One region of the Bradyrhizobium sp. USDA 4503 genome, then DNA from elsewhere that is predicted to be linked to it. Evidence: predicted binding sites of a transcription regulator. Region 1 holds the regulator's gene; the other holds the start of a gene.
The links. Region 1 encodes HrcA, which represses chaperone genes, less so after heat shock. Its sites were predicted from a motif close to GTTAGCACTCNCNNNNNGNGAGTGCTAAC; they were not measured.
Positions count from the first base shown of each region.

Region 2: ACVMIH_RS33840 (co-chaperone GroES) is a predicted target of HrcA. The motif match lies at 5,966-5,994, and genes of this name have one in related genera.

Region 1 covers NZ_JBSRXS010000001.1:5,799,042-5,809,248, forward strand. The annotation lists partial or broken gene rsmI (16S rRNA (cytidine(1402)-2'-O)-methyltransferase) at 1-112, opposite strand, end outside; gene ACVMIH_RS27680 (penicillin-binding protein activator) at 333-1,547, shown strand; gene hemW (radical SAM family heme chaperone HemW) at 1,741-2,898, opposite strand; gene rdgB (RdgB/HAM1 family non-canonical purine NTP pyrophosphatase) at 2,885-3,520, opposite strand; gene rph (ribonuclease PH) at 3,532-4,245, opposite strand; gene hrcA (heat-inducible transcriptional repressor HrcA) at 4,428-5,516, shown strand; gene grpE (nucleotide exchange factor GrpE) at 5,682-6,287, shown strand; gene ACVMIH_RS27710 (VOC family protein) at 6,336-6,761, opposite strand; gene ACVMIH_RS27715 (helix-turn-helix domain-containing protein) at 6,830-7,684, opposite strand; gene pncA (bifunctional nicotinamidase/pyrazinamidase) at 7,707-8,417, opposite strand; gene ACVMIH_RS27725 (hypothetical protein) at 8,502-9,437, opposite strand; gene dnaK (molecular chaperone DnaK) at 10,004-10,207, shown strand, end outside.
Region 2 covers NZ_JBSRXS010000001.1:7,098,523-7,108,729, reverse strand. The annotation lists gene ACVMIH_RS33880 (L,D-transpeptidase) at 1-360, opposite strand, end outside; gene ACVMIH_RS33875 (protein phosphatase CheZ) at 671-1,447, shown strand; gene ACVMIH_RS33870 (potassium channel family protein) at 1,822-2,136, shown strand; gene ACVMIH_RS33865 (hypothetical protein) at 2,928-3,371, opposite strand; gene ACVMIH_RS33860 (hypothetical protein) at 3,686-3,871, shown strand; gene ACVMIH_RS33855 (hypothetical protein) at 4,087-4,566, shown strand; gene ACVMIH_RS33850 (hypothetical protein) at 4,756-5,034, shown strand; gene ACVMIH_RS33845 (hypothetical protein) at 5,252-5,770, opposite strand; gene ACVMIH_RS33840 (co-chaperone GroES) at 6,089-6,385, shown strand; gene groL (chaperonin GroEL) at 6,561-8,207, shown strand; gene ACVMIH_RS33830 (hypothetical protein) at 8,298-8,588, shown strand; gene ACVMIH_RS33825 (antibiotic biosynthesis monooxygenase family protein) at 8,620-8,988, opposite strand; gene ACVMIH_RS33820 (MarR family winged helix-turn-helix transcriptional regulator) at 9,087-9,563, shown strand; gene ACVMIH_RS33815 (hypothetical protein) at 9,672-10,207, shown strand, end outside.

The sequences.
Region 1 (10,207 bases):
GCCCGGGTGCTGCCCTTGGCGCGGCCAATTGCTGGCCGCCGATCGAAAATGTTCTGGCCGCAGCGCCTGTCGTGGCATCCGAACTGTGGAGGGAACTGGCTTTTGCGCGCATAATGCCAATCTAGAGGGATGGCGGCGCTTGCGCCACATCCGCAAACGGCGGTGACGGAACGCTGGCTGACGGGGGAAATGGAGGCCGCGGCAAGGGCGCCGCGGGGCCATAATCCTTTTGTTTTAGTTAACTATTCGCCGAGAATATGCCTGAATCCACCCGCCTCATCAGAGCTGGATGGAGTCCTGGCTGATCACGGTCGGCCAAGAGAAGAGAGACGATGGAAGGCCCGCATCACCGCAAGTCCCCGCCGTCGGGCACCACCCGGCGGACCGCGCTCGGCCTCATCGTGGGCGCGCCGCTGCTGACGGCCTGTTCCGGCGTGCAGCAAAGCTTGAGCCAGTTTTCCAGCCCGTTCGGCGGCAACCAGGAAGGCGGTCCTGCCGGCCCGCAGCAGCCGCCGCAGGCGGTCGGCACCGGGCAGGTCAAGATCGGCCTGATCCTGCCGCTGTCGGCGTCCGGCAATGCCGGGCTTGCCGCCCAGTCGATGCGGAACGCGGCCGAAATGGCGCTGGCGGAATTTCAGAACCCGAACATCCAGCTCCTGATCAAGGACGATGGCGGCAGCCCGCAGGGCGCATCGCAGGGTGCCCAGCAGGCACTGTCCGAAGGCGCCGAGATCATTCTGGGACCGCTGTTCGCAGGCTCGGTGCCGGCCGTCGCGCAACTGACGCGGCCGCGCGGAACCTCGGTGATCGCGTTCTCCACCGATTCGAGCGTGGCCGGGCGCGGCGTCTATCTGCTGAGCTTCCTGCCGGAGTCCGACATCAACCGCATCGTCGACTACTCGGCGGGGATCGGAAAGCGCTCGTTCGCCGCGATGGTGCCGGACAACGCCTATGGCAACGTGGTTGAGGCCGCGTTCAAGCAGGCGGTCGGCCGCAAGAACGGCCGCGTCGTCGCATTCGAGAAATATGGCGCCGATCGCGCGACGCCGGCGCGAACCGTGGCGCAGGCGCTCGGCCAGGCCGATGCGCTGCTGATCGCCGACGATGGTGATTCGGTGGTCGCGACCGCCGATGCCTTGACCGCAGCCGGCGCCAATCTGCGCAACATCCAGCTGCTCGGCACCGGGCTGTGGGACAATCCGCGGGTGTTCGCGAGCCCCGTCTTGCAGGGTGGCCTCTACGCCGCGCCCGATCCGTCCGGCTTCCGCAGCTTCGCCGGCCGCTACCGCGGCAAATATGGCGGCGAGCCCGTGCGCACCGCGACGCTTGCCTATGATGCCGTGGCGCTAATGGCGGCGCTCGCGCGCACGCAAGGGGCGCAGCGCTTTGCGCCGGAGACTCTGACCAATCCGTCCGGCTTTGCCGGCATCGACGGTCTGTTCCGCTTCCGCTCCGATGGCACCAATGAGCGCGGCCTTGCGGTCATGAAGGTGGCCTCAGGCGGCAGCACGCCGGTGGCAGGCTCGCCGAAGAGCTTTGGCGCTTGATTTTCGTCGGGCGGTCAAGCTGCCTTGTCGAGCGCCGGCACCCGCCAGCTCCTTTGCATGGGGTTGTTTTCGATATTTTGGCAGCGTGCACCTAGAGCGGTTTCGAGCGACGTGGATACCGGTTCGCGTGAAGAAAACGCGTCAAAACAAGAATCTAGAGCCTCGTTCCGATTCAATCGGAACGGGATAGGTTCTAGGCGGCGAGATCCGCAACGACCGCGTCGAGCACCGGGAATCCCGACGTCGTCACCCGCAGTCGTCCGTCGGCGTCGACGGCGATCGCGCCTTCCTCGCGCAGCATCGCGATCCGGTGCGGGTCGAGCTGGCGGCCGGAGAGCTTCGCATAGCGCTTGGGATCGATGCCCTCGGCGAGCCGCAATCCCATCAGCAGAAACTCGTCGGCGCGTTCTTCGCTGTTGAGGCTGTCATCGCTGACGACGCCGTGACCGCGCTCCTCGACGTTCAACAGCCACGCCTCGGGGCGCCGCTCGGTTGCGGTCGCGTGCCTGACGCCATCGATGTCGAGCCTTCCATGTGCGCCCGGGCCGATGCCGGCATATTCCTCGCCGCGCCAGTAGACGAGGTTATGCTTGCACTCCGCGCCGGCGCGGGCGTGATTGGAGATCTCATAGGCCGGCAATCCCTCGCGGGCGCAGACCTCCTGCGTCACGTCGTAGAGCGCGCGCGCGGTCGCTTCGTCCGGCGTCTGCAATTTGCCGGCGGCATGCAGCCCGAAGAACGGCGTGCCTTCCTCGATCGTGAGCTGGTAGAGCGACAGATGCTCGGCCGCTTCCGAGATCGCCTGCTTCAGTTCATCGGCCCACATCCGCGGCGTCTGGTCGGGGCGGGCATAGATCAGATCGAACGAGTAACGGTCGAACGCAGAGCGCGCGATCGCGACCGCGTCGAGCGCCTCGCGCGCGGTGTGCAGGCGGCCAAGCGCCTTCAGCGAGACGTCATCGAGCGCCTGCACGCCGAGCGAGACGCGGTTGACGCCGGCTGCGCGATAGCCGCGAAAGCGCGTCGCCTCGACGCTGGTCGGATTGGCCTCGAGCGTGACCTCGACATCGCGCGCCACCTGCCAGTGCTTGCCGATCGCATCGAGCACGGCACCGACGGTCTTCGGCTGCATCAACGATGGCGTGCCGCCGCCGAGGAAGATCGAGGACACCTGCCGCCCCGGCACGCGCGCGGCCGTCGTCTCGATCTCGCGGGCGAACGCGCGCACGAAACGCTCCTCGTCGACCGGCGCATGCCGCACATGGCTGTTGAAATCACAATACGGGCATTTCGACAGGCAGAACGGCCAGTGCACGTAGACGCCGAAGACTTCTCGGTCAGCGTGGCTCAAGGCAGATCTCCGCGAGCTTCACGAAGGCGCGGGCGCGATGCGACAGGCCGAGCCCGAGCGGCGGCAGGCCGTGCTTCTCGATGCTGGTCATCTCGCCGAAGGTCCGCGTGTAGCCGTCGGGCAGGAAGGCCGGATCGTAGCCAAAGCCGGCGGTGCCACGCGGCGGCCAGACCAGGGTTCCATCGACGCGGGCCTCGACCTGCTCGAGATGATCGTCGGGCCAGGCCACGCACAACGCCGACACGAAGTGCGCCTTGCGCCGGTCCGGTGCGGTGGCGCCGCGTTCCTGCAGCAGCCGCTCGATCCGCGTCATCGCCGCCATGAAGTCCTTGCCCTCGCCGGCCCAGCGCGCCGAGTAGATCCCGGGCGCTCCGTCGAGCGCATCGACCACGAGGCCGGAATCGTCGGCGAAGGCGGGCAGTCCGGTCGCCTTCGCTGCCGCGATCGCCTTGATCGCCGCGTTGGCGCGAAAATTGTTGCCGGTCTCCTCGGGCTCGGCGAGGTCGAGCTCGCCGGCCGACACCACCTCCACGCCGTGCGGCGCCAGCAGTTCCCGCATCTCGGCAAGCTTGCCGGGATTATGGGTGGCGATGACGAGCCTTCCGGTGATTCGGCGGTGCATGACCAATCTGACTACGCCACCGCGATCTTTTGCAAGTCGACCAGACGCGCGACACCTTTGCGCGCCAGCGCCATCAGCGCCAGGAATTCGCCTTCCGAGAACGGCGTCTTCTCGGCGGTGCCCTGCACCTCGATGATCCGGCCGTCGCCGGTCATGACGAAATTGGCGTCGGTGTCGGCTTCGGAATCCTCGGCATAGTCGAGATCGAGCACCGGCGTGCCCTGGTAGATGCCGCAGGAGATCGCCGCCACATTGTCGCGCAACACGTTGGTCTTCAGCATGTTGCGGGTCTTCATCCAGTTGATGCAGTCGGCCAGCGCCACCCAGGCACCGGTGATCGAGGCGGTGCGGGTGCCGCCGTCGGCCTGGATGACGTCGCAATCGACCGTGATCTGGCGTTCGCCGAGCGCCTCGAGATCGACGGCCGCGCGCAGCGAGCGGCCGATCAGCCGCTGAATCTCGACCGTCCGGCCGCCCTGCTTGCCGGCCGAGGCCTCGCGGCGGGTGCGTTCCAGGGTAGCACGCGGCAGCATGCCGTATTCGGCGGTGACCCAGCCGCGGCCCTGGCCCTTCAGCCACGGCGGCAATCGCTCTTCCAGCGTGGCGGTCACCAGCACATGGGTGTCGCCGAACTTCACCATGCAGGAACCCTCGGCATATTTGACGACGCCGCGTTCCAGCGACACGGGACGCAGTTCGTCGGGTGCACGGCGGCTTGGCCGCATGAAATCCTCCAGAAATCCGAGAAAATTGGCTGGCGGTGCTTGTAGGAGCGGGAAGGGGCAGCGGCAAGGGTTTTGGCGAGGGTTTTCGGCCCCGGTATGGTCCGGTACGAGGGGGCCGAATGCATGCTTGTCATCGGCCTCCCGGATCGACAAATTATGCAGTAATTGTGAGGGACTGGAGTGTGACTCACCACGATCCGATTGGCCTGATCGCGCCGCATGCCGGGCTCGCCCAGCTCAACGAGCGTTCGCGCGATATTTTTCGTCAAATCGTCGAAAGCTATCTCGCGACCGGCGAGCCGGTCGGTTCGCGCAACATTTCGCGCCTGATCGCATTACCGCTGTCGCCGGCCTCGGTCCGCAATGTGATGTCGGATCTCGAGCAACTCGGCCTGATCTATGCGCCGCACACCTCCGCCGGCCGGTTGCCGACCGAACTCGGGCTGCGCTTCTTCGTCGATGCGCTGATGCAGGTCGGCGACCTTACCGAGGCCGAGCGTCAATCGATCCAGACCCAGCTTGCTGCCGTCGGCCGCGCGCAATCCGTTGAGGCCGCGCTCGGCGAGGCCTTGACGCGGCTGTCGGGCCTGACCCGCGCCGCGGCGGTGGTGCTGACGCAAAAGTCGAATGCGCGGCTGAAGCATATCGAGTTCGTGCGGCTGGAGCCGGAGAAGGCGCTGGTCGTGCTGGTCGGCGAAGACGGCCAGGTCGAAAACCGCGTGCTGGCACTGCCGCCGGGTGTTCCATCCTCAGCCCTGACCGAGGCGACCAATTTCCTCAATGCGCGGATCCGCGGCCGGACGCTGGCCGAAGCGCGGCTCGAGCTCGAGACGGCACTGACGCAAAACCGCGCCGAGCTCGATCAGCTCACGCAGAAGGTGGTCGCGGCGGGCATTGCGAGCTGGTCCGGCGGCGAGAATGAGGACCGCCAGCTGATCGTGCGTGGTCACGCCAATCTGCTGGAGGACCTGCATGCGCTCGACGATCTCGAGCGCATCAAGTCGCTGTTCGACGATCTCGAAACCAAGCGCGGCGTGATCGATCTGCTCGGCCGCGCCGAACGCGGCGAGGGGGTGCGGATCTTCATCGGCTCGGAGAACAAGCTGTTCTCGCTGTCGGGTTCCTCGACCATCATCGCGCCCTACGGCGACGCCCAGGGGCGGATCGTGGGCGTCCTCGGCGTGATCGGACCGACGCGGCTGAACTATGCGCGGGTGATCCCGACCGTCGATTATGCCGCGCGCATCGTCAGCAAGATGCTGGGCGGCTGACCGGGGGGCGATTTCGCTTTCATTTGACGGGTTTTCTTCACCCAAGCCGGAGATCCCAGTTCCCGAGACCGGTATGTTGCGCTTGATTTTCGCCGCCCAAAGCACGATATCCCGGCAAGCAATCCCCAAGATTTGAACCGACGCGAGTTTTCGAGAAGGCAAGCCATGACCGATCCGAACCGGGCCAATGACAACACCGAGAATTCGGCGCCGACGGGTGAGCCCGTGGTCTCGAAGCCCTACATCATGCCTGACGAGCCCGAAGCCGGATCGGCGGAGGCGCTGACCAAGGAACTCGCCGAGGCGCGCGACCGGACGCTGCGCACCCTGGCCGAGATGGAGAATCTCCGCCAGCGCACCCGCCGCGAGGTCGCCGACGCCAAGACCTACGGCATCACCGGCTTTGCCCGCGACGTGCTCGATATCGCCGACAACCTGCAGCGCGCGCTCGATGCGGTGCCGGCCGAGACCAAGGAAGCCGCCGATCCCGGCCTGAAGGCGCTGATCGAAGGCGTCGAGCTGACCGAACGTTCGCTGCTCAACGCGCTGGAGAAGAACGGCGTCAAGAAGTTCGACCCGATCGGCGAGAAGTTCGATCCGAACTTCCAGCAGGCGATGTTCGAGGTGCCTGATCCGTCGGTGCCGTCGGGCACCGTGGTGCAGGTCGTGCAGGCCGGTTACATGATCGGCGAGCGCATCCTGCGTCCGGCGCTGGTCGGCGTCTCCAAGGGCGGCGCCAAGGCCGCCCCGACCGCTGACATCAGCGCCTGATCCGTCCGATCCCGGACACCCGTCTGTGAGCTCGCGGATTGCGCGGGCTCACGGTCGCGGCTTCTCGTGTGCCTTCGGCCAATAGGTGCCGAAGCTCCAGAGATTTCCTTCCGGATCGCGGCAGGCGAAGTCGCGGCTGCCATAATCCGTGTTTCGCAGTTCCATCTCGATCTTCGCTCCGGCAGCCTTGACCTTCGCGTGCAGCGCGTCGGGATCGTCGACGGCGATATAGATCGAGTCGGTGCGGCGGTGGTCGAGGTCGCCGACCAGCTTGCCATAGGCGTCGTCAGGGCTCTGACCCAGCATCAGCATCGAGGAACCATAGGCGAGCTCGGCGTGATGGATCACGCCGCCATCGCGGTAGACGACGTGTTCGGTGAACCCAAGCACCGTCGTGAGCCAATTGGTCATCGCCTCGGCATCCTTGCAGCGCAGGGTCGGGTAGATGCGGGGCGGTTCGATGTCGTGCGTCATGGTCGCTCACCTCCTTGGCTGACGGCGCCATCCTGCACGGGGCAACGCGGCGTCGGCTTGAAGGTTTGTTACCAGTCCGCCAGCCCATCGCCGGCGTGAACCAGCCGGCGGTCGGTCAAGGCCTGGCGGCGCGCCCAGGCGGTTGGCGGTTCGCCCGCGAATTCGACGAACTCGCGAGCGAGATGGGCCTGGTCGGCATAGCCGCTTTCCGCCGCGATCCCCGCCCAGCCAAGCGCGGCTTGGCTTTGTGCCAGCCGGCTCGCCCGGTGAAACCGCATCATGCGCGCCAGCGATTTGGGGGCGAGGCCGAGTTCGGACCGAAACCGGCCGGCCAGATGCTTGCGGCTCCAGCCGATCTCGTCGGCCAATGCCGTGATGCTGATGGCGCCGGCCGAACGCGCCAGTTTTCGATAGGCGAACGCGACTTCGGGAGACGGCATGTGGCCGGCACGGCGCAGCACGAACGCCTCGATCAGGTCGAAGCGGCGCTGCCAGCAGGTCACGGCGCCGAGTTGCTCGCGCAGACGACGGCCATCATGGCCGAGCACATCGTCGATATCGACCATGCGCCCGACCAGGTCGGTCACGGCGCCGCCGAAGAAGCCGTAGGCGCCGAGCGGGGTGAAATCGACCTGCACGCAGGCAGCGTGGCCGTCGGACTCGATGTAGACAGGCCCGGCATGCAGGCCGGCGGCGAAGCTGAGCTGACGGTCGGCCGCACCGGGCTCGCGCGACAGCGCGATCAGGAACGGCGAGCCGAAACTGATGATCAGCGGGACGATCAGCGGCGCGGTCTGCCGCTGCGCGAACCGGCCCGTTGCGGTCTCGCGATAACCGGTGATCCGGACGATCAGGCCAGCCATGCGCGGCGACGGCAGGCGCTGCGCGAGATCGAATGCATGAGGTGACGCAGGCTCGGCCATGCGAATCTCGCGAGGCTGCGTCTTACGCGATATCCGAGGACTGGATGCGCTTGACGCCGGCCTTGGCCATGTCGTCCCAGGCCTTGGCGAGCGATCCCTGGGTGTCGATGCCGCGGCAGGCATCTTCCACCACATAGGTCTCGAAGCCGGCCTTGCGCGCATCGAGCGCGGTCCATGCCACGCAGAAATCGGTGGCGAGCCCGGCCACGAAAACCCGCTCGACGTTGCGCGCCTTGAGATAGGCGGCGAGCCCGGTGGTGGTCTTGCCGTCGGCCTCGGTGAAGGCGGAGTAGCTGTCGACGTCCTTGTGAAAACCCTTGCGGATGATCAGCTCGGCCTGCGGGATCGCGAGTTCCTTCGATAGCGATGCGCCGTCGGTGCCCTGCACGCAGTGGTCGGGCCACAGCACCTGCTTGCCATAGGCAAGGTCGACGGTCTCGAACGGCTTCTTGCCGGAATGGGTCGAGGCAAAGGAGATGTGTCCGGGCGTGTGCCAGTCCTGCGTCATCACCACATTGGCAAAGCTCTTGGCGATCCGGTTGATCACCGGCACCACCTGCTCGCCGTCCTTCACGGCAAGGCTGCCGCCGGGCAGGAAGCAGTTCTGGACGTCGATCACGAGCAGCGCGGAGCCGTCGTCGGGCTTGATCGCAGCCGCCCAGAGATGTTTTGGAACCAGCGCGGCAAGCGCCAGCGTACCGAGGCCTGCAACAACCTGTCGTCGATCCGGCATCGCGCCCCTCCTCGCTTTGATAATTGCACGAGGAGGCTAGTTCCGTTCGTGGAGCTGCGAAAGTCCGATTTTTCGGCGGGCCCGTCAGCCGCGCGGCTGGATGCCGTCGCGCACCGCGCGGAAGCGCGGGAAGGCCTTCTCCCAATCGGTGCGCGGGGAGCTGCCGATGATGCGCATCGATGTTTGCGCGCCGAACCGCAGCCACTGCACGATGGTCACCGGGGTATTGTCCTTGCCGCTGACGGCGTCGATGCGCGTCTCGAAGCCGGGCTGGCCGTCGATCCGGATCGGTTCGGACATGGTGATCCGCCCGTCGCGCACGCCGGGGATCGTGGTGGCGATCTGCTGGGCGAAGCGGCCGCGATCATCCGGTGTGGCCGGGGCCGAGCCGATGATGCCAAGCAGCATAAAGGGCTTGGTCTCAAGGCCCTTGTCGTCGCCGTCGGCCATCAGCAGCGCGGCGCCCGGCGCCAGCATGCGGACATTCTTGAAGCTGCTGAGCTCGGTGACCTTGAACGGCATCATGCTTAGCTGCTCGTCGACCGGCACCTCGTTGCGGATCTGGGCGGTGGCGAACATCTGCCGCACGGCGTCGTCGGTGTAGATCTTGCTGGCGTTCTCCGGCACCTGGACCGCGACATAGCCGGAGAAGGTCGGTCCCGGCAGGATCATGGAATAGCGCCGCACATTGGTGGTGCCGTCACGCGCGCTCTCCACGGTGTAATAGGCGAGGCCGGCCGGCGTCTCGAGGCTCTCCGGCTTGATGTTTCCGCTACCGGCCGGGTTGGCCTTGAAGGCGCTCACGACCTCGTTGTAGGCGTCCGCGGGCAGATCGGCGATCAAGACCTTCACGCCCTGGTCCTCGGTCTCGAAGCCGATGAACGACTTGGCGCGGTTGAGGCCCACCAGCGGCTTCATCCCGACATGCGCGCCCGGCGGAAACACCACGTCGGCGGCAAAGCCACGACAGGTGGCAGCAAGCAGCAAGGCAACCGCAACGAGAAGTCGAAAAGGCGTCATGGGGGATCTACCGGTTTTGCTTGGTGGCCGCGCAACGGGGCCGGTGCAGGGCTGGATGGCCTCTTTCAGTCGGACCGCTTTTAGCGGTTTTGATGACCCTGTAACAGGCCGCCAAAGCCGCACTCCGGGCCTGCAGGCCCGATTCCAGGGGCTTTTCGTCCCCATTGGCTGGCACTTTCCAGTTTCCCGACGTTTCCGACGATCGGCCACCAGCGGCCAAACAGCGCGCCCTCGGCCTGCGCCCGCTTCCGCATACGACGTTTGTGAGTGTTCACTCAACAGCGCGGACGTCGCGTGGCGGATGTTCGCGGTCGACGGCGTGCCGCATCATTGCCGATTTGTTAACTTGGATCGGGCTTGAACCGGCGCTGCGGCCGGGCTGACACAATCTTTCAAACGTCAGTCTTTTCAGGCCTCAACGTTGCGTCCAGTCCTTGCGGGCAGGACCCTCTCTCCTATATCAGGCTCACCGTCGCAATATCGCGAGTATGTGAACGTCTGGGGGTTCGGTACGGAGCGCCGTCAGGGCCCAACCAACCTGCCGTAGCAAAGAGGATATCAAAACCATGGGTAAGGTCATTGGGATCGACCTCGGCACCACGAATTCGTGCGTCGCCGTAATGGATGGCAAGAACGCCAAGGTGATCGAGAATGCCGAGGGCATGCGAACGACGCCGTCGATCGTTGCTTTCACTGACGATGGCGAGCGCCTCGTCGGCCAGCCGGCGAAGCGCCAGGCGGTGACCAATCCCGAGCGTACGTTCTTTGCG
Region 2 (10,207 bases), 1.3 Mb from region 1:
GAACGGACGCTGCGCCGGATCGCCCGCGGCCTCTTCCTGCTGCCGGAGCATCTGCTGCTGCGGATCCATCGGCGGCAGCTGACGGTTGCCGTAATAGCCAGGCTGCTGCTGATACGGCTGTGGCGAATAACCCTGCGACGACGGCGCATCGCCGAACAGGAATTCGATGAAGCCGCCGCCCATGTTGGAGCGCTGCGGCTGCACATAGGCGGTGCGCATCGGCGGCTGCGGAGCGCCCTGATTGGCATAGATGACGGCGGGCCCGGCGGGCGCTGCCGCGTCGATCGCCATGGCGCGATGGGGAACGGCAATAAGAGAAGACGCGCCGGCGAGCAGCGCAAGCGTGGTTTTCCTGAACATCGACGTACTCTGTACTGGTTTCGTCGTGACGTGATGCGCGCGGCGCCGACTTTGCGCCGTTGCACGTGGTCAATAAGCAATGAAAACCGCATCGGTTTGGTAAACGGAGCGGTCGTTTCGATTCACCACATCGGCAATGGAGCGCGGTTTTCCCCGACAGCGTTTATTTTGCGTGAACGGCGCGGCAGCATGGTTAATCGCAGGTAGCGCCGCGCTTGCGCGCTATCCGCGCAAACAGTTCCGGCGTGAACCTGACGTTAAATCCGCTCTGTCTAGAACGGACTTCAGTGAAGGGGCGGGAATGAAAATCATGTCAGTGAAGCGCAAGCGTTTTCGTGTCGAGCAGGCGATGGGTGAGGTTGTGATGCCGGAGCCGGATGTTACGGGCGGCGCCGATCTCGGTCCGATGCATCGCGAGATCATGGCCGAGCTTCGCTCGATCCGCGCCCAGATGGCCGCAGCCCCGGCACAGCGCACCGGCGACAGCGTCGATGCGGCGGTCGCCCGCGAAGTCGCCGAGACCCACGCGCTGCTCGAGACCTACCGTGCGCAGGTCGAACAGTGCGAGAAGCTCAAGGTCGAGCTCGACCTGATCCACGACGCGATCAGCCGCACCAAGCGCGAGATCGCCGTGCTGCACGGCAAGAGCTTCAACGGCGAGGAGATGGCCAAGGTCAATGGCGAGCTCGGCGCCGTGGTCGGCGGCACCGAACAGGCCACCCAGCAGATCCTCGAGGCGGTGGAGGCGATCGACCAGGCCGCGTCCGCGCTCGCCAACAACGTCACGCCCGACCAGCAGAAGCGGCTCAGCGAAGATATTCAGGAGCGCGTGGTCTCGATCTTCGAGGCCTGCAACTTCCAGGACCTCACCGGCCAGCGCATCAGCAAGGTGATGCAGACGATGAAGTTCATCGAACAGCACATCAACGAGATGATGAACATCTGGGGCGGCGTCGACGCCATCAAGTCGCACGTCCCGGCGATCGTCGACACCCGCGAGGGCGATGCCCGCCTGCTCAACGGTCCGAAGCTCGACGGCGACGCCGGCCACGCCTCGCAGGACGACATCGACGCGATGTTCAACTGAGGTTCGTCAGATCAACACGAAAAACGCCGGCCCTCGGGCCGGCGTTTTGTTTGAGCGATGGTGCAACTCCCGCGAGGATCGCCGCCTCGCCCTCCGCGCAAGCCGATGGTCGCAACGCGTCGGATCGGTCAAGGCGACTTACCAATCGCAGCATTCTTTATCCTCCGTCGCCATACAACATCGCCATACTGGCTGCCGGCTGGCTCGCCATCTCGCTCACGCTCGGAGCGGTGGTTGCGCACGCCGTATTCCGGCGCGGTCGCGTCGCCTATCATCGGATCATCGGCGCGGCCCTGCTGTATCTGCTGATCGGGCTCGGCTTCGGGACGCTATTCGTCTTCCTCGGGTTGTGGTTTCCGGATGCATTCAAGGGAATGAATTTCGAGGATGACTCAGCCCCTGCGAGCTCGGTCTATTATCTCAGCTTCGTCACGCTCACTTCTACCGGCTACGGGGACATCATCCCTGTGCACCCGCTAGCGCGCATTGTGCAATGTCGAGAGCGTGATCGGCCAGCTTTACCCGGCCACGCTGCTGGCGAGGCTCGTTACGCTCGAACTGAGAGACCAGGGCTCATAAGGCTTGTATTTCACGCTGCGAACCCGGCTCGCGCTACTTCGGGCTTCGGGCGACCGAGCCTCGCTCCCTTGGCACAAACCGCCCTATCGCCTTCAAGTTTTCCGACGTAGATTAGGTGCCCGATAGAAGGGATCGTTCATGGCACCCGGGTGCTTAAAACCGAACCCGTCAAATCACGTCCTCTATGACGAGAAGAGCTTGCTGCGACATCGAGCCGCGGCACCTCCCATCGGCGCTGCAAAAGTCGGATCGGCTCGCCAACCACAACGCGCATTTCAATCGAGCAAATTGCCTCGTCAGCTCAGGCGTCGATGGGTCGAACCATCGAGCGGTGACGTGGTGCTCCGCATCACTCTGGCCGCGAGCGCGCTCTGGCCGATCCTGCTGTTGACCGTCCTGTGGCTCGAAGCTCAGTAAGGCACGGCAGGCCCGACGGATTGTCGCCGCTGATTGTCATGGATGATTTAGAAGCGGCATTCGACCGGATGCACTACAGTACTGGCGCCCAGTCGCGACCTGAACGCCAGTAGAGTCGTTCATTCATACAAGGCGCAGACCCCTCCCTGCCAGCGCACGCATCTGCGAACGGCTCGGCGAGTTTGACGGACGGTCGTCCTTGCTACGCATACACCATTGATACGCGTCCGGCCCGGACCGCAGCCGACGGCCACCGGTATTGCCATTGTTTCCGTCTGGGGGAGCGGCGCGGGTGTCATGGCTTGCGCAGGTGCTCCAACACACAAAGCGAAGATAAAGACAGCAAACAAGCGGATCATTGTGTTCCTCCATTTAATCCTTTGAGGCACCACAGCTCCACTCCATAGCGATGGAAAGGCCCGGCCTTGACTTGCGTCAAGGCTCGCAGGCATGCGTCCCCTCACCGCAGGCATATGCTACCTGATCACCAGATGAAGTTGCCGAACCACCCATATCGCGGACGTCGCTCCGCAAAATGCGCATAAGGTGACGGCGCGTATCTCCTGGCATGGGCATACTTCCGAGGCGGCTTGGCTTCCCTCGCCTTGCGGCCCGACGATTTTGGCCGCTCGATTTCGGATTTCTGCATCTGGGCAAACGCTTCCCGCTCGCGAACGATCGGGGAAGGCCCGACAGTTTCGGCCGCGGCTGGAGCAGGAATTTCCGCGACCTGTTCAGGAACGATAGTCGGGAGACTGGTGTCGTAAACGACAAGGTCAGGCAGCTTTTGCATCGAACGGATGCGAATGGTCGGACGACTCGAGTCGGGCTGCTTTGCCAGTGGAGAATTGGGGATGGTGGCATCCAGAAGGAATAGCAGCGCGAGCAGCACTCCGCCGATATACAGGAAATACCGCGCCACTGGCATGGATCGCTCCATCCGCCATTGTGCACATCGCCAGGCTTCTTTGCCCAAGGGCACGCATCTGCGCTGAAGCATGACTCAGCACAGCGTCAGGCGGCTACCGGCCGACGAGACCGCATTGACGTGCGCGTGGTCGACACCAGCGTCCCATTCAAGAACTTCAGGACCTTTGACATAGATCAACAGTATCGCGACAAGTGATGAATCAGTCCGATCCTCCGTCTCGACAACATGCATCTTGTGCCAGCGTCGACGGTTGCAAATCCGCTGGCAGGTTTGTTGTCGCGGGTGCATATTACTGCGTAAGGGAAATTGTCATGCGTATGCCGGGAGCCAACATTGGGTGCCGGTTGCATGGGACTTCCGGAATCATTCCGGTCGCCCAGCGCGAGGATTCGCATTTTCGTCCAGCGCCGGATCATACATTCGCGGCCGGCTCGCTGCGTGTGACCAACGTGCAGAGCCTCCTATTAAAAATTGGCAAGCAGTTCGTATCGCAATAGCAATCGCCGCAAGTGCAACAAGCGGCGCGTGGTGGAAGCGAGCGTTTGAGCTTGTGGTGAGGACAGCCAACCGCCGGTAAGCACAGCGCGAGGTCGTCTTTGAAGGTGCGACGATGAGCGCCGGGCTTCTTTCAATCGCGCTGATGGCGTGCGCCTTGCTACCGGATCACTGATTGGGGCGGAGCCACTGGAGTACTCAACACTGGAGATTGAACATGACGCAAAGAATTGTCCGAAATACTGCAATTGCGCTTTCGACTATCGCTTGTGCGACACTGTTCTCCATCACCTGGTCCGAGCGGGGCGGTCTTTCGGCGTCGGTCGAAAGTGCCCAGGCGCGTGTGGGCCGGCCGCTGACGCCCGTGAGCGTCGCCGGCGTCGCGCGTCGTCAGACCCGGCGCGCCGCGTACGGGTACGGGGTGGGCGCGGGTGTCGCCGCTACGGCAGCGGTCGCTGCGGCCGCCGCTACCGCGCCGGCCTATTCCGGCTGGGGCACAAACGATTGGACCAATTCGTATGCCGCCCAGACGGATCCCTACTTCGGCCAGCCCTACTATCCGGCACGAGCCTACCAGAGGATCAGTCCGTACTACGGATATGCCGGATGGACGGAGTACAAGGCAGCCAATGGTATCGGCTGCGAGCCCGGCACGATGACCAAGATGGCTGACGGCCGCATGTACGTCTGTCAGTGAAGCCGGCGCAACGGCAGCGAAAGAGGGCGGCTCCCTGAGCCGCCCTCTTTCACGATGAAGCAGATCAATCCCACGCGGCGACGGGTCGCGCGCGGCGTTGATCTACGTCAACATCGCCTCCCCCTTTTGCCACTGACGATACCTTGGGCCGCATCTGAAGCGGGCTCCATCACCTTCAGTTCACGTGCGATGAGGAGGATCACCATGCGTCGGACGAACATTTTTCCAACCAAGTCAGTGACGGTTGCGGGAATAGCGGCGAGCCTGATGTTGGGGTTTGCAGGCGCCGCTCTCAGTCCAGCACCGGCCAACGCCGTGATTTACTGCACGTATGTCGGTTATCCGGCAGGCTGCGTGGCGCGGGCAGGCGTTGTGCTCAGGCCTCGTCCGGTGGCGCGCGCTGCGGTCCGCCACAATGCGGGCGGCAATTTGAATGGCGGCGTCAATCGGGTTGGCGTGCGGCGATAAGGCCGTGTTTGCGGGTCTCCTTCCCTTCTCCCCTTGTGGGAGAAGGTGGCGCGGATGCAATCCGCGCCGGATATGGGGTTCTATCCGCTAGCCAGAAGAGGGGCTCACTCGCGGTGAGAGACCCCTCGCCTGGATTTCATCTGGCGATGCAATCCGGCCTCTCCCACAAGGGGAGAGGCGAACCGGCAAAGATCGGTGGAAAACTGATCGCCGGCCTTTACGCCCTCGGAGCGCAGCGGACGTAGACCATGTTGCCGTAGCGGACCCCGGCGTCCTTGTCGACGAAGCGGGTGATCATGACGCGGCCGTCGAACGAGACGATCTCGCGGTCCTGCTCGCCGGGCGTCGGTCCAGGCGGGCCGATATAGTTCTTGCCACTCGGGGAACCCTTCAGCCGCAGTTCCTGCGGGGTGGCCTGGTCGGCCAGATGCATGATGACGCCGCCGTTCTGGCCGGCGCCGATCACGTAAGGCTGCTTGCACTGGCCGCGCGCGGCGGCCTCGGTGCGGGCGCGATCGGCGGGATTCTGGAACGAGGCGAGACCCCAGCGGCCGACGATCTCATCGGCGCGGATGCTTGCGGGCATTTCGGGGGCGACCCCCGGCTCGGCTGGCGCCGGCTCAGGGTTCGACGACAACGACGGCAGGCTCATGCTGCCGCACGCCCCCAAGAGTGTCGTCAGCGCCGAAACAGCCGCGAACCGTGCGACCAATCGCGCGTTGAATGACCTGATCATATGCATCCCCCGACTATGTCCCGGCCGCACCCGTCCTGCAGCCAAGCGTAAAACTTAAGACGGAGCAATGACGTCTGACAAAATTACGTCATCGCTACGATTTGGTTTCTGGTCCACCATCCTATATTGGCCTCACCAAGGCCTTAACCCGTTTGCTTGACAGAAACTGCGCCAAGCCATATTTCCCGGCCCACAATTAGCACTCTCGCACCACGATTGCTAAGAGCGTCGGGCGTCCTGCCCAGCGCCGACCGGGCCGGCATCCAACACCGGTCCCGATGAACCGGACCTGAAACCGAGCCTCCAAGAGGGAACGTCATGGCTAAATCCACCTTCCGCCCCCTGCACGACCGCGTCGTGGTCAAGCGTATCGATGCCGAGGAGAAATCCAAGGGCGGCATCATCATTCCGGACTCGGCGAAGGAGAAGCCGTCCCAGGGCGAGATCGTCGCCGTCGGCCCGGGTGGCCGCGACGAGGCCGGCAAGCTGATCCCGATCGACCTCAAGGTCGGCGACCGCGTGCTGTTCGGCAAATGGTCGGGCACCGAGGTCAAGCTCGACAACCAGGAGCTCCTGATCATGAAGGAGTCCGACATCATGGGCGTGCTGGCCTGATCGCCATTCAACCGCGCGACCGCACCACTCGCATCGTCATGCCCGGACTTGATCCGGGCATCCATCACGCTTCCCAAGAGTTCTTACCAAGGCGATGGATCGCCGGGTCAAGCCCGGCGATGACGAGCGCGGAAACGGCAAGCGCGTCTCTCAAAACTGACAGGAGTTCAAACCAATGGCTGCCAAGGACGTAAAATTCGCCGGAGAGGCCCGCGACCGCATGCTGCGCGGTGTCGACGTGCTCGCCAACGCCGTGAAGGTGACGCTCGGCCCCAAGGGCCGCAACGTCGTCATCGAGAAGAGCTTCGGCGCTCCCCGCATCACCAAGGACGGCGTCACCGTCGCCAAGGAGATCGAGCTCGACGACAAGTTCGAGAACATGGGCGCGCAGATGCTGCGCGAGGTCGCTTCCAAGACCAACGATACCGCCGGTGACGGCACCACCACCGCGACCGTGCTGGCGCAGGCCATCGTCCGCGAGGGCGCCAAGTCGGTCGCCGCCGGCATGAACCCGATGGACCTCAAGCGCGGTATCGACACCGCGGTCGCGGCCGTGATCAAGGACATCGAGAAGCGCGCCAAGCCGGTCGCCTCCTCGTCCGAAGTCGCCCAGGTCGGCACCATCTCGGCCAATGGCGATGCCGCGATCGGCAAGATGATCGCGCAGGCGATGCAGAAGGTCGGCAACGAGGGCGTGATCACCGTCGAGGAGAACAAGTCGCTCGAGACCGAGGTCGATATCGTCGAGGGGATGAAGTTCGACCGCGGCTACCTCAGCCCCTACTTCATCACCAACGCCGAGAAGATGACCGCCGAGCTCGAGGATGCCTACATCCTGCTGCACGAGAAGAAGCTGTCCGGCCTGCAGTCCATGCTGCCGGTGCTGGAAGCCGTGGTGCAGTCGGGCCGTCCGCTCTTGATCCTCGCCGAGGACGTCGAGGGCGAGGCGCTGGCGACCCTGGTCGTCAACCGCCTGCGCGGCGGGCTCAAGGTCGCCGCCGTCAAGGCGCCGGGCTTCGGCGATCGCCGCAAGGCGATGCTGGAGGACATCGCGATCCTGACCGGCGGTCAGCTGATCTCCGACGACCTCGGCATGAAGCTCGAGAGCGTCACGATCAACATGCTCGGCCGCGCCGGCAAGATCGTGATCGACAAGGAGAACACCACGATCGTCAAGGGCGCCGGCAAGAAGAAGGACATCGACGCCCGCGTTGGCCAGATCAAGGCGCAGATCGAGGAGACCACCTCGGACTACGACCGTGAGAAGCTGCAGGAGCGCCTCGCCAAGCTCGCCGGCGGCGTTGCCGTCATCAAGGTCGGCGGTGCGACCGAGGTCGAGGTCAAGGAGAAGAAGGACCGTGTCGAGGACGCGCTGAACGCGACCCGCGCCGCGGTGCAGGAAGGCATCGTGCCGGGCGGCGGCGTCGCGCTGCTGCGCGCCAAGAAGGCGGTCGGCCGGCTCACCAACCCGAATGCCGACGTCCAGGCCGGCATCAACATCGTGCTCAAGGCGCTCGAAGCTCCGGTCCGCCAGATCTCGGAGAACGCCGGTGTCGAGGGCTCGATCGTGGTCGGCAAGATCCTCGAGAACAAGTCGGAGACCTTCGGCTTCGACGCCCAGACCGAGGACTATGTCGACATGGTCGACAAGGGCATCATCGACCCCGCCAAGGTGGTGCGCACCGCCTTGCAGGACGCCTCCTCCGTGGCCGGTCTGCTCGTGACCACCGAAGCCATGGTCGCCGAACTGCCAAAGGACGCGGCGCCGGCAATGCCGGGCGGCGGCGGCATGGGTGGAATGGGCGGCATGGGCGGCTTCTAAGCCTCCCCCATCCCTATCGAGATCGAAGGCCGCCTCCGGGCGGCCTTCTTTTTTGCAGTTTGATTACGATCGGGATGCAAGGATCATCTGATGTCCCGCGACGCCAAATCACTGACGTCAACGCTCGTGCTGTTCTACGCGATCGGCACGTTGCTCGCGGTCGGCGCCTATGCCCTGGACAGCATCGATGATCTTGCGGTCGTCTTGACGTTCTGGCTCAGGCAAACGCTGACGTTTGTCGTCCTCGGCGCGGGTTATGGCGTCTATTACGTCATTTCGGGTTCTGCCGGTCATCGTCCAAAAGCGCCGTTGCGATTTCTGGACATCTCGTTTCTGGCCGCTGCTTCCACGCTTGGGGTTGGCATCCTCGTGCACAGCTGAGCGATCCTTGACGCGACGGCCTGACAGTCCGTTACGCCACGCAGATGTCCGGCACCGCCACCTTCTGGAACAGGTGCGGCGAGGCTACCGCCGAGGCCGGATAGGCCGAGAGCTTGGCCCTGAACTCGGGGTTCATGAAGGCGGCGCGGAAGGCGGCGGTCGATTCCCAGACCGCGTAGTTCAGATAGGCCGGGCTCTCGCCGAGCGCGCGGTGCAGCTGGGTCGAGATGAAGCCCGGCTGCCGCTTCATGATGGCGGCGTCGTCCTGCCAGGCCTTGAGAAACGTGTCCTCGTCGGCCGCATCGAGCGTGAAGAGGTTGACGAGCACGACGTTGCTGGCATCGACCGCGAGCTGGCGGTCGATCGGGAAAGCGGGGTCCAGGGGGCGCATCTGCGGCATGGTTGGCTCCGTTCGATATGGTGTTATGATGTCATTCCGGACTGACGGATACATACAGAAATTGACATCATGGTGTCAATACGTTTATATGATGACAAATGCCGAATGCAAAACGAACGCCGGCGGGCGAAGCCCTGAGCACCCTGATTCCCGACCTGTTCAGGCTCAACAGCCTGCTGTTCACATCAGGCGACCGGCTGGTGGCCGGGCTCGGGCTGACCAGCGCGCGCTGGCAGATCCTCGGCGCCATCGTCGCCACAGAGCGCCCGCAACCGGTCGCATGGCTGGCGCGCGACCTCGGCGCTGCCCGACAGAACGTGCAGCGGATCGTCAACGACCTCGAACGGGACGGGCTCGTCGCCTTCGAAACCAACCCGCATCACCGCCGCGCCCAGCTCGTCGTGCTGACCGCCAAGGGGCGGCAAAGCTTCGACGCGGCCATGCGCCTGCAGCTGCCTTGGGTGAACGGCCTCGCCGACGGGCTGTCGATGAAGGACCTCGAAACCGTGAGCCGGGTCGTGACGGTGCTGCGCGGCCGACTGGAGGGCGGCGAGGAACCTGACGAACGCACATGACCGCGATCGCGGCGCGCGGCCGCCGTTAGGCGGCCTTCTTTTTTGGCCAATGACATGGAGGTTTGCTAGTTACGACGGAACCGATTCTGCCCTTCGAGGACTTATCGTATGCGCGCGCTCCCGCTCCTGCTGCTCGGTCTTGCCGTCACCTCGGCGCCTGCCCTCGCCCAGATGAAGCTGCAATCGAAGGCGGCTCCCGCCAATGGCCCCGAGACGCGCTATTTCACCTCGATCGACGGCCTGATGGACGGCAATGCCGACGTCGTGCTGAAGGAAACCCGCCAGGGCAAGACCGTGACCGCGGCCGTGCTCGACGTCTGCTATCCCGCCGACAAGAGCTCCGACCGCAAGGACCGCTTCGTCGCCAACCTGACCGTCAGCGGCCAGACGCTTTCCGGCACCGCCCAGAGCGTCGCCGACAAGCAGCCGGTCACCGTCAAACTGAACCGCAAGCAAACCGGCGACGGTTTTGAGTTCCGCGGCCAGATCACGATCGGCCAGACCGTGACCGAGGTCGCCTCGACGGACAATTCCGATCTCAGCGAGAAGGAATTCCAGGACAACCAGGCCACCGAGGACGGCATCACGCCGCAGCCGAAGGATTTCACTGACGTTTCGCCGGAATCGATCGGTGTGCGGGTGAA